One region of the Burkholderia latens genome, then DNA from elsewhere that is predicted to be linked to it. Evidence: riboswitches for the same ligand, from Rfam matches in the RefSeq annotation. Region 1 holds a riboswitch; the other holds the start of a gene.

Region 1 (4,209 bases):
AGCTCATGATCGTTGTCCTTGTGGTAGTGAATGGGAGGTCGCGCGACCGGCTCGCGGCCGCGCATGAACCCAATCTACGCGCCGCCTCCTGCGGCTGCTGTAAGGACTTGTTAAGGCGCTTGCGGTTTCGTAATCAATTGTTTCGCGGGCCGTCACAGGCACGCCCGATGCGGGCGCGCCCGCAAAAAAGCCCGCTCGGAAGCGGGCTTCGTTCAGTGCGCGAAGACGCGGCCCGCATGGACCGCATCGCTCGCTCGCCGGATTACTGGCGGTGGTAGATCTCGGCGCCGGTCTTCACGAATTCGACGGCCTTGACCTCCATCCCCTTCTGCAGCGCCTCGCTTTCGGACACCCCTTGCTGCGCCGCGAACTCGCGCACGTCCTGCGTGATCTTCATCGAGCAGAAGTGCGGGCCGCACATCGAGCAGAAATGCGCGACCTTCGCCGAATCCTTCGGCAAGGTTTCGTCGTGGAATTCGCGCGCCTTGTCCGGATCGAGGCCGAGGTTGAACTGGTCTTCCCAACGGAACTCGAAGCGCGCCTTCGACAGGGCGTTGTCGCGCACCTGCGCACCGGGATGGCCCTTGGCGAGGTCGGCCGCATGCGCGGCGAGCTTGTACGTGATGATCCCTTCCTTCACGTCGTCCTTGTTCGGCAGCCCGAGGTGTTCCTTCGGCGTCACGTAGCACAGCATCGCGGTGCCGAACCAGCCGATCATCGCGGCGCCGATGCCCGACGTGATGTGGTCGTAGCCCGGCGCGATGTCGGTGGTCAGCGGCCCGAGCGTGTAGAACGGCGCTTCCTTGCACCAGTCGAGCTGGAGATCCATGTTCTCCTTGATCAGCTGCATCGGCACGTGGCCGGGGCCTTCGATCATCACCTGCACGTCGTGCTTCCACGCAATCTGCGTGAGCTCGCCGAGCGTCTTCAGCTCGCCGAGCTGTGCTTCGTCGTTCGCATCGTAGATCGAGCCGGGCCGCAGGCCGTCGCCGAGCGAGAAGCTCACGTCGTACGCCTTCATGATCTCGCAGATCTCTTCGAAGTGTTCGTACAGGAAGCTTTCCTTGTGATGCGCGAGACACCACTTCGCCATGATCGAGCCGCCGCGCGACACGATGCCCGTCATCCGGTTCGCGGTGAGCGGCACGTACTGCAGGCGCACGCCGGCATGGATCGTGAAGTAGTCGACGCCTTGTTCGGCTTGCTCGATCAGCGTGTCGCGGAAGATTTCCCACGTGAGGTCCTCGGCCTTGCCGTTGACCTTTTCGAGCGCCTGATAGATCGGCACCGTGCCGATCGGCACCGGGCTGTTGCGGATGATCCACTCGCGCGTTTCATGGATGTGCTTGCCGGTCGACAGGTCCATCACCGTGTCGCCGCCCCAGCGGATCGCCCACGTCATCTTGTCGACTTCCTCGCCGATCGACGACGTGACGGCCGAATTGCCGATGTTCGCGTTGATCTTTACGAGGAAGTTGCGGCCGATGATCATCGGCTCCGATTCCGGGTGATTGATGTTCGCGGGGATGATTGCGCGGCCGCGCGCGACTTCGTCGCGCACGAACTCGGGCGTGATCTCGGTCAGTGCGTTCGCGCCGAAGGCCGCGGCGCCGAACGCCTGGCCCGGGTGCTGACGGCCCATCATCGCGGCGAGCTTCGCGCCGTTCGGGCCGCTCGACTTCAGGCTCTCGATGTATTCGGCGCGGCGCTGGTTCTCGCGGATCGCGATGTATTCCATTTCCGGCGTGATGATGCCCTGACGCGCGTAGTGCATCTGCGTGACGTTCTTGCCGGCCTGCGCGCGGCGCGGGTTGCGGTGCAGGCCCGGGAAACGCAGGTCGGCGGTGGCCGGGTCGGCAGCGCGCTCGCGGCCGTACCGGCTCGACAGGCCGTCGAGCACCTCGGTGTCACCGCGCGCTTCGATCCAGCGCTGGCGCAGCGCGGGCAAGCCCGCGCGAATGTCGATCTTCGCGTCCGGATCGGTGTACGGGCCCGACGTGTCGTATACGTAGATCGGCGGATTCTTTTCGCCGCCGAAGCCGGTCGGGGTGTCGGCCTGCGTGATCTCGCGCATCGGCACGCGGATGTCGGGCTGCGAGCCGGTTACATAAACCTTTCGCGAATTGGGCAGCGGGGCGACGGCAGCGGCGTCGACGTGAGCGTCGGCAGACAGAAACTTCGGATTGGCGTTCATGCAATCTCCTGTGCGGGCGCCGGACACGCGCGGCGGCGCTTGCCCGGAGCCCTTGACGAATTGGGGGGCTCGAGCTAAGCTGGAGACGAGGCTTGGTGAGGCGGCGGATTCGTCAGAAGAGTGGCGGCGGAATCCGTACGCTTCCCTGCGCTGGCATTATCCAGATCAGGTTCAAAGGGTATTTCTCACCCGCAATGCCGGTTGTTTGACCGAACGCATTGCAGGACCCCCGCGTTAGCAAGGGCACACGATACACCGGCTTGGCGGCGGTTTCAACCGGCGACGCCAGCATGCGCGGGCACCGGTCCGCGCATGCTGGCGTCGCGTGCCGACGGTGCGCTGCATCATCGATAGCCGTTGCCCGCGCCGGCCATGCGGCCGGCAGTGGCGTAGCAGTGCAGCATCGCGATGGCGTCCGGCCGGTCGAAAAATATTTTCGGACCGGCTGTCATTTCCTGCGACGTCGTCCGTCTATTGGGCTCCTCAAACCCATGTTTCGGAGAAATGTCATGAAAAACGTACTGGTCGCCGCCTGCGTCGCCGCTTTCGCCACCCTTGCAACGGGCGCGTATGCGCAGAACGACGCGATGTCGCAAAACGGTTCGTCGATGTCGAAGGATGCGATGGGCCACGACGCGATGGCGAAGGATGGCGCGATGAAGAAGGGCGCCATGAAGAAGCATGCGATGAAGAAGGACGCGATGTCGCACGACGCGATGGGCAAGTCGTCGGGCGACAAGATGGCGCCGTCCAACTGACGCCGCCGGCGCGGGCGGCCGGCGCGTGCTCGACGATCGCCGGCCGCGCGCGCCGCGTCTTGTCTCGTTGCGTTTGTTCGACCCGTTTCGGGAGTGTTCATCATGCAAACCGTCCCCGCCACGAACCGCGCGGCCGCCGCGCCGCCCGCGCGCCCGATTCATCCGCTATGGGTGCGCGTGAGCCACTGGCTCAACGCGCTCGCGGCGATCCTGATGGCGCTGTCGGGCTGGCGAATCTACGACGCATCGCCGATCTATCCGTCATTCACGTTTGCCCACGGCATCACGCTCGGCGGCTGGCTCGGCGGCGCGCTGCAATGGCATTTCGCGGCGATGTGGCTGCTCGTCGGCAACGGGCTGTTCTATCTGACGATGGCAATCGCGACCGGACGCCTCGCGCGCAAGATGCTGCCCGTCACGCCGGCGTCGGTGTGGCGAGACGTGCGCGCCGCGTTGCGCGGGCGCCTCGCGCACGACGATTTGAGCGTCTACAACGCCGTGCAGCGTGCCGCGTACCTGATCGCGATCGTCGATCTGATCGTACTGGTGCTGTCGGGGCTGACGATCTGGAAGTCGGTGCAGTTCCCGCTTCTGCGCGAACTGTTCGGCGGCTACGACAACGCACGCGTCGTGCATTTCTGGGCGATGTCGCTGCTGGTTGCGTTCTTCGTCGTGCACGTCGCGATGGCGCTGCTCGTGCCGCGCTCGCTGCTGGCGATGCTGCGCGGCCGCTGATCCGTCGAATCCCGGACGAAGGAAATCATCATGTCGGAATCCGAAATCAAGCGCGACGATTCGCGCTGGGCGCTCGACCGCCACTCGCTCGCGCTCGACGTGCGCCGCGAGCTGGAAATGCCGTCGCGGCGGCTGTTCAACCGGCGCATCCTGACGCTCGGCGGCCTGACGATGCTGACCGGCTGCACGCTGCATGACGATGCATCGGTCAACACGTTTCTGGAGCGCGTATCGCGGCTGAACGATCGCGTGCAGGCATGGCTCTTCAGCGGCGAGCGGCTCGCGCCGACTTACACCGAAGCCGACATCACGCGGCCGTTCCCGTTCAACGCGTACTACGGCATCGACGACGTGCCGCATGTCGACGCGTCGACGTACCGGCTCGTGCTGTCGGGCCGCGTGACCGGCAAGCGCGTGTGGACGCTCGACGAACTGTACGCGCTGCCGCACGCGGAGCAGATCACGCGGCATATCTGCGTCGAAGGATGGAGTGCGATCGGCCGCTGGGGCGGCACGCCGTTC
Region 2 (4,209 bases), 1.1 Mb from region 1:
TCGCGTGCGCGGTCTCGCGCGCGTCCATCGGCCCGGCGAGGTAGGCCGCGCGGCCGGCCTCGACGCCCTGCGCGAACGCCCGCGCCATGATTTCCGGATGCGTGGCCTGCGACACGGCCGTGTTCAGCAGCACGCCGTCGAAGCCCCACTCCATCACCTGGCATGCGTGAGACGGCACGCCGAGCCCCGCGTCGACGATCAGCGGCACGTCGGGCAGTCGCTCGCGCAGCACGCGCAGCCCGTACGGGTTCACGACGCCCTTGCCGGTGCCGATCGGCGCGCCCCACGGCATCAGCGCCTCGCAGCCGACATCGAGGAGGCGCCGGCCGATCACGAGGTCCTCCGTGCAGTACGGCAGCACCTTGAAGCCGTCCTTGACCAGTTGCGCGGCGGCCTCGATCAGGCCCACCGGATCGGGCTGCAGCGTGTAGTCGTCGCCGATCAGCTCGAGCTTGATCCAGTCGGTCTCGAACACCTCGCGCGCCATGTGTGCGGTCGTCACCGCTTCGGCAACGGTCTGGCAGCCGGCCGTGTTCGGCAGCAGCGGCACCGCGTGGCGCTTGAGCAGCTCGAAGAAACCGGCTTCGGCGGTGCCGCCGGTCATCTGGCGGCGCAACGCGACCGTCACCATCCCGGGACGCGACGCGACGATCGAATCGGACAGCGATTGCAGCGACGGATAGCGCGACGTGCCGAGCAGCACGCGGCTTGTGAAGGTTTCGCCGTACAGCGTGAGCGCGTCGGCGGAAGTGAGGGACGTCATGTCGATTTCCTGGAGGAGCGTGGGCGAACCGGCGGCGCTCAGCCGCCCGCGACGGGGTGCACCACGTCGAGCTTGTCGCCCGCCGCGAGCGCGCGCGCCGCATGCTGCGTGCGCGCGACGAAATGGCCGTTCAGCGCGACCGCGTACGGCGGCCGCGCGCCGTACGCTTCGAGCGCGTCGGCCACCGTCGCGCCGTCGGGCAGCGTCAGTGTCTGTTGATTGATCTGGATGTCCATGGAGCTTGGTCGGATTCGATCGGCGGCGCGCAATCAGGCCGGCTGGCGTGCGTCGTCGCGATGGTGAAGGAGCGTCGGCCAGCGCGCGGCATCGCGCCATGCGTCGAACGCGTCGGTATCGGCGAACGCGCCGCCGAGCGCGGCCTGCGCGAATTCAACCGCCGCGTGCGCGACTTCCGGCGCGATCATGAAGCCATGCCGGTACAGGCCGTTGACGGCCAGCGTCGTCGCGCCGTCCCAGATCACCGCCGGGCGATGATCGGGCAGCGTCGGTCGGCACTGCGCGTTGAGTTCAAGGATGCGCGCCTCGCCGAAGGCCGGATGAACGGAGAACGCCGCGCTCAGCAGTTCGAGCGCGGAGCGCACGCTGACCGGCGACATGTCCTCGCCCTCGACCTCGGTCGCGCCGATCACATACAGGTCGTCCTGCTTCGGCGCGATGTACAGCGGATAGCGCGGATGCAGCAGCCGCACCGGCCGCGTGAGACCGATGCCGGGCGCCCGCACGCGCGCAACCTCGCCGCGGATGCCGCGCAGCGCAGGCAGCGCGGATTTGGCGCCGAGGCCGCGGCAGTCGATCGTGAAATGCGCGTCGGGCCGATTCGCGTCGTCGATCGTCGCGTGCCAGTGCAGCGCGACGCCGCGTTGCGCGAGGCCTGCCGCGAGCGCGCGCAACGCCTGCCGGTTGTCGAGCTGCCCTTCGCGCGGCAGCATCAGCCCGCGCGCGAAGCGCCCGGCGAGTGCGGGCTCGGCCGCGTCGATCTGCGCGCCGGCCAACGCGATGAAGCCGCCGTCGAACAGCTCGGCCGGCGCGTTCGCGCGCACGCGCCGTTCGAACAGCGGCGCCTCCGCGCGATCCGCGTGATGCCAGACGACGAGCGTGCCGCGATGCTGAAAGAACACGGATTCAGGAAGCTCGGCGAGCCACTGCGGCCAGCGAGCGAGCGACGCCGCGCCAAGCTCGGCAATCAGGCGTTCGGCGCTCGCCGCCTCGGCGAGCGGTGCGAGCATCGCGGCCGCGATCCACGCGGCCGACTGCTCGCCGTCCGGACCGCCGCGCTCGTACAGCGCGACGCGGTGCCCGTCGCCCGCGAGCCGCCACGCGATCAGGCGGCCGACGAGGCCGCCGCCGAGTACCGCGAAATCGGGCCGGGAAGCGTGGAGATTCATTGCGCGCCCTCCCCGCGAGCCGCGCGCACATCTGCAGCGAATGCCGGCGCACGCGCACCGCCGCGTGCAGACACACACGGCGGCGAACCGGAAACAGCGCAAAAGACTGAAGATTGAGCGGTCATCATTCCTTCCGTAACGCGCGACGCGCGTACCCAAAAGGACGAAACCGGCGGCAGCGGCCGGCCGGGCGGGACTCGGGCGCTGACCATGTGGGATGGCAGCCAGCGCGGCCCGGCGGGATCAGAAACTTCCCTCGCCGGTATTACCCGGATCGGGTGCGAAGGGTCTTTCTCAGCCTCGCCGCGTTGCCCGGAACTACCCGCGGCCGCGCTCGAAGCACCCCTGTTTCGTCGTCGGCCATTAGACCATAAAAGCGGAAAACGCCGCAAACTGTCCCCCATGCGGCAAATTCGCCGTCGTGCCGCGCACGCTCTGGCACAATGCCCGCAGGCCGGCCGCGCGAGCGGTCGGTTGCCGCGTCACTGCCGGTCTTAAGTGCCGTTTAAGACGTGCAGGCCACCATCCGGACGCCCGCCGTCAGTCGGCCCCCGTGCCGGCATGCCGCACGCCGTATCGCGGCGCGCACCCGGCCTCGCCGGGCCCCGCGCGCCGGCCACACATCAGGAAGCACATGACCCAATCGATCGATCCCGTCCGCCCCGCCTCCGACGCGCCGCAGGACGAGCGCCCGGTATCCGCATGGAGCCTCATCAAGCCCTATTGGGTGTCGTCGGAATGGAAAGTCGCGTGGGGGCTGCTGATCACGATCATCGCGATCAATCTCTGCGTGGTCTGGATCAACGTGAAACTGAACAAGTGGAACGTGGGGTTCTACAACGCGCTGCAGTCGAAGAACGTGCGCGATTTCCCCGGCCTGTTGATGCAGTTCTCGGGATTCGCGTTCGCATTCATCATCCTCGCCGTCTACGGCCGTTATCTGCGCCAGATGCTCGGGTTCCGCTGGCGCCAGTGGCTCACCGAGCGCTTTCTCGGCCAATGGCTCGGCGATCGCGCGTTCTACCGGATCGAGCGCGACCGCCTCGCCGACAACCCCGACCAGCGGATCACCGACGACCTCCAGTCGTTCGCCACGGCCACGCTCACGCTGTCGCTCGACCTGCTGTCGACGGTCGTCACCCTCGTGTCGTTCATCGCGATCCTGTGGTCGCTTGCGGGCGCGCTGACGATTACGCTCGGCGCGACGCCGATCGCGATTCCCGGGTACATGGTCTGGGCGGCCGCGCTGTATGCGGTGGTCGGCTCGCTGATCATCCAGAAGGTCGGCCACCCGCTCGTGTCGATCAACTATCAGCAACAGCGCGTCGAGGCCGACTTCCGCTTCGGTTTGATCCGCGTGCGCGAGAACGCTGAGCAGATCGCGTTCTACGACGGCGAAAAAACCGAGATCGGCACCGCGCAAACGCTGTTCATGCGCATTCGCGACAACTGGTGGCGCGTGATGAAGTACACGAAGCGCCTTACGTTCGTCACGGCGTTCTACAGTCAGATCGCGATCATCTTCCCGCTCGTCGTCGCGGCGCCGCGCTATTTCGCGGGCGCGTTCTCGTTCGGGGTGCTGATGCAGATCGCGTCCGCATTCGGAACCGTCAGCGATTCGTTCTCGTGGTTCATCAACAGTTACTCGACCCTGGTCGACTGGCGCGCCACCGTCAATCGTCTGCGCGAATTCAAGCGCGTGATGGGCACGTCGCACCTGAAGGAAAGCCTGTCGCCCGCGACCGAGCACGGCGGCATCAACCTGCACTACGTCGATGCGGCGAAGCTGTCGACCTCGTCGCTGAAGCTCGCGCTGCCGAACGGCACCGCGCTCGCGAACATCGGCAACGTGACGATCGAACCGGGCTCGCGCTGGCTCGTGATCGGCAAGTCGGGTTCGGGCAAGAGCACGTTCATGCGCGCGCTGGCCGGCTTGTGGCCGTTCGGCGACGGCGCGATCGACGCGCCGGTCGGCGCACGGATGATGTTCGTGCCGCAAACCAGCTACCTGCCGATCGGCACGCTGAAGGCCGCGCTCAC

What was found. A riboswitch is a leader RNA that binds a small molecule or an ion and turns the genes downstream of it on or off. The one in region 1 is predicted to bind thiamine pyrophosphate.
Region 2: linked by a shared signal. The riboswitch ahead of WK25_RS00655 (FAD-dependent oxidoreductase) and the one ahead of thiC (phosphomethylpyrimidine synthase ThiC) in region 1 are both predicted to bind thiamine pyrophosphate.

Annotation. Positions count from the first base shown of each region.
Region 1 covers NZ_CP013435.1:1,245,630-1,249,838, forward strand. The annotation lists gene WK25_RS05815 (glycine zipper 2TM domain-containing protein) at 1-7, opposite strand, end outside; gene thiC (phosphomethylpyrimidine synthase ThiC) at 263-2,194, opposite strand; TPP riboswitch at 2,319-2,435, opposite strand; gene WK25_RS05825 (pentapeptide MXKDX repeat protein) at 2,704-2,952, shown strand; gene WK25_RS05830 (cytochrome b/b6 domain-containing protein) at 3,055-3,687, shown strand; gene WK25_RS05835 (molybdopterin-dependent oxidoreductase) at 3,718-4,209, shown strand, end outside.
Region 2 covers NZ_CP013435.1:131,091-135,299, forward strand. The annotation lists gene WK25_RS00645 (thiazole synthase) at 1-763, opposite strand, end outside; gene thiS (sulfur carrier protein ThiS) at 802-999, opposite strand; gene WK25_RS00655 (FAD-dependent oxidoreductase) at 1,033-2,169, opposite strand; TPP riboswitch at 2,404-2,526, opposite strand; gene WK25_RS00660 (ABC transporter ATP-binding protein/permease) at 2,804-4,209, shown strand, end outside.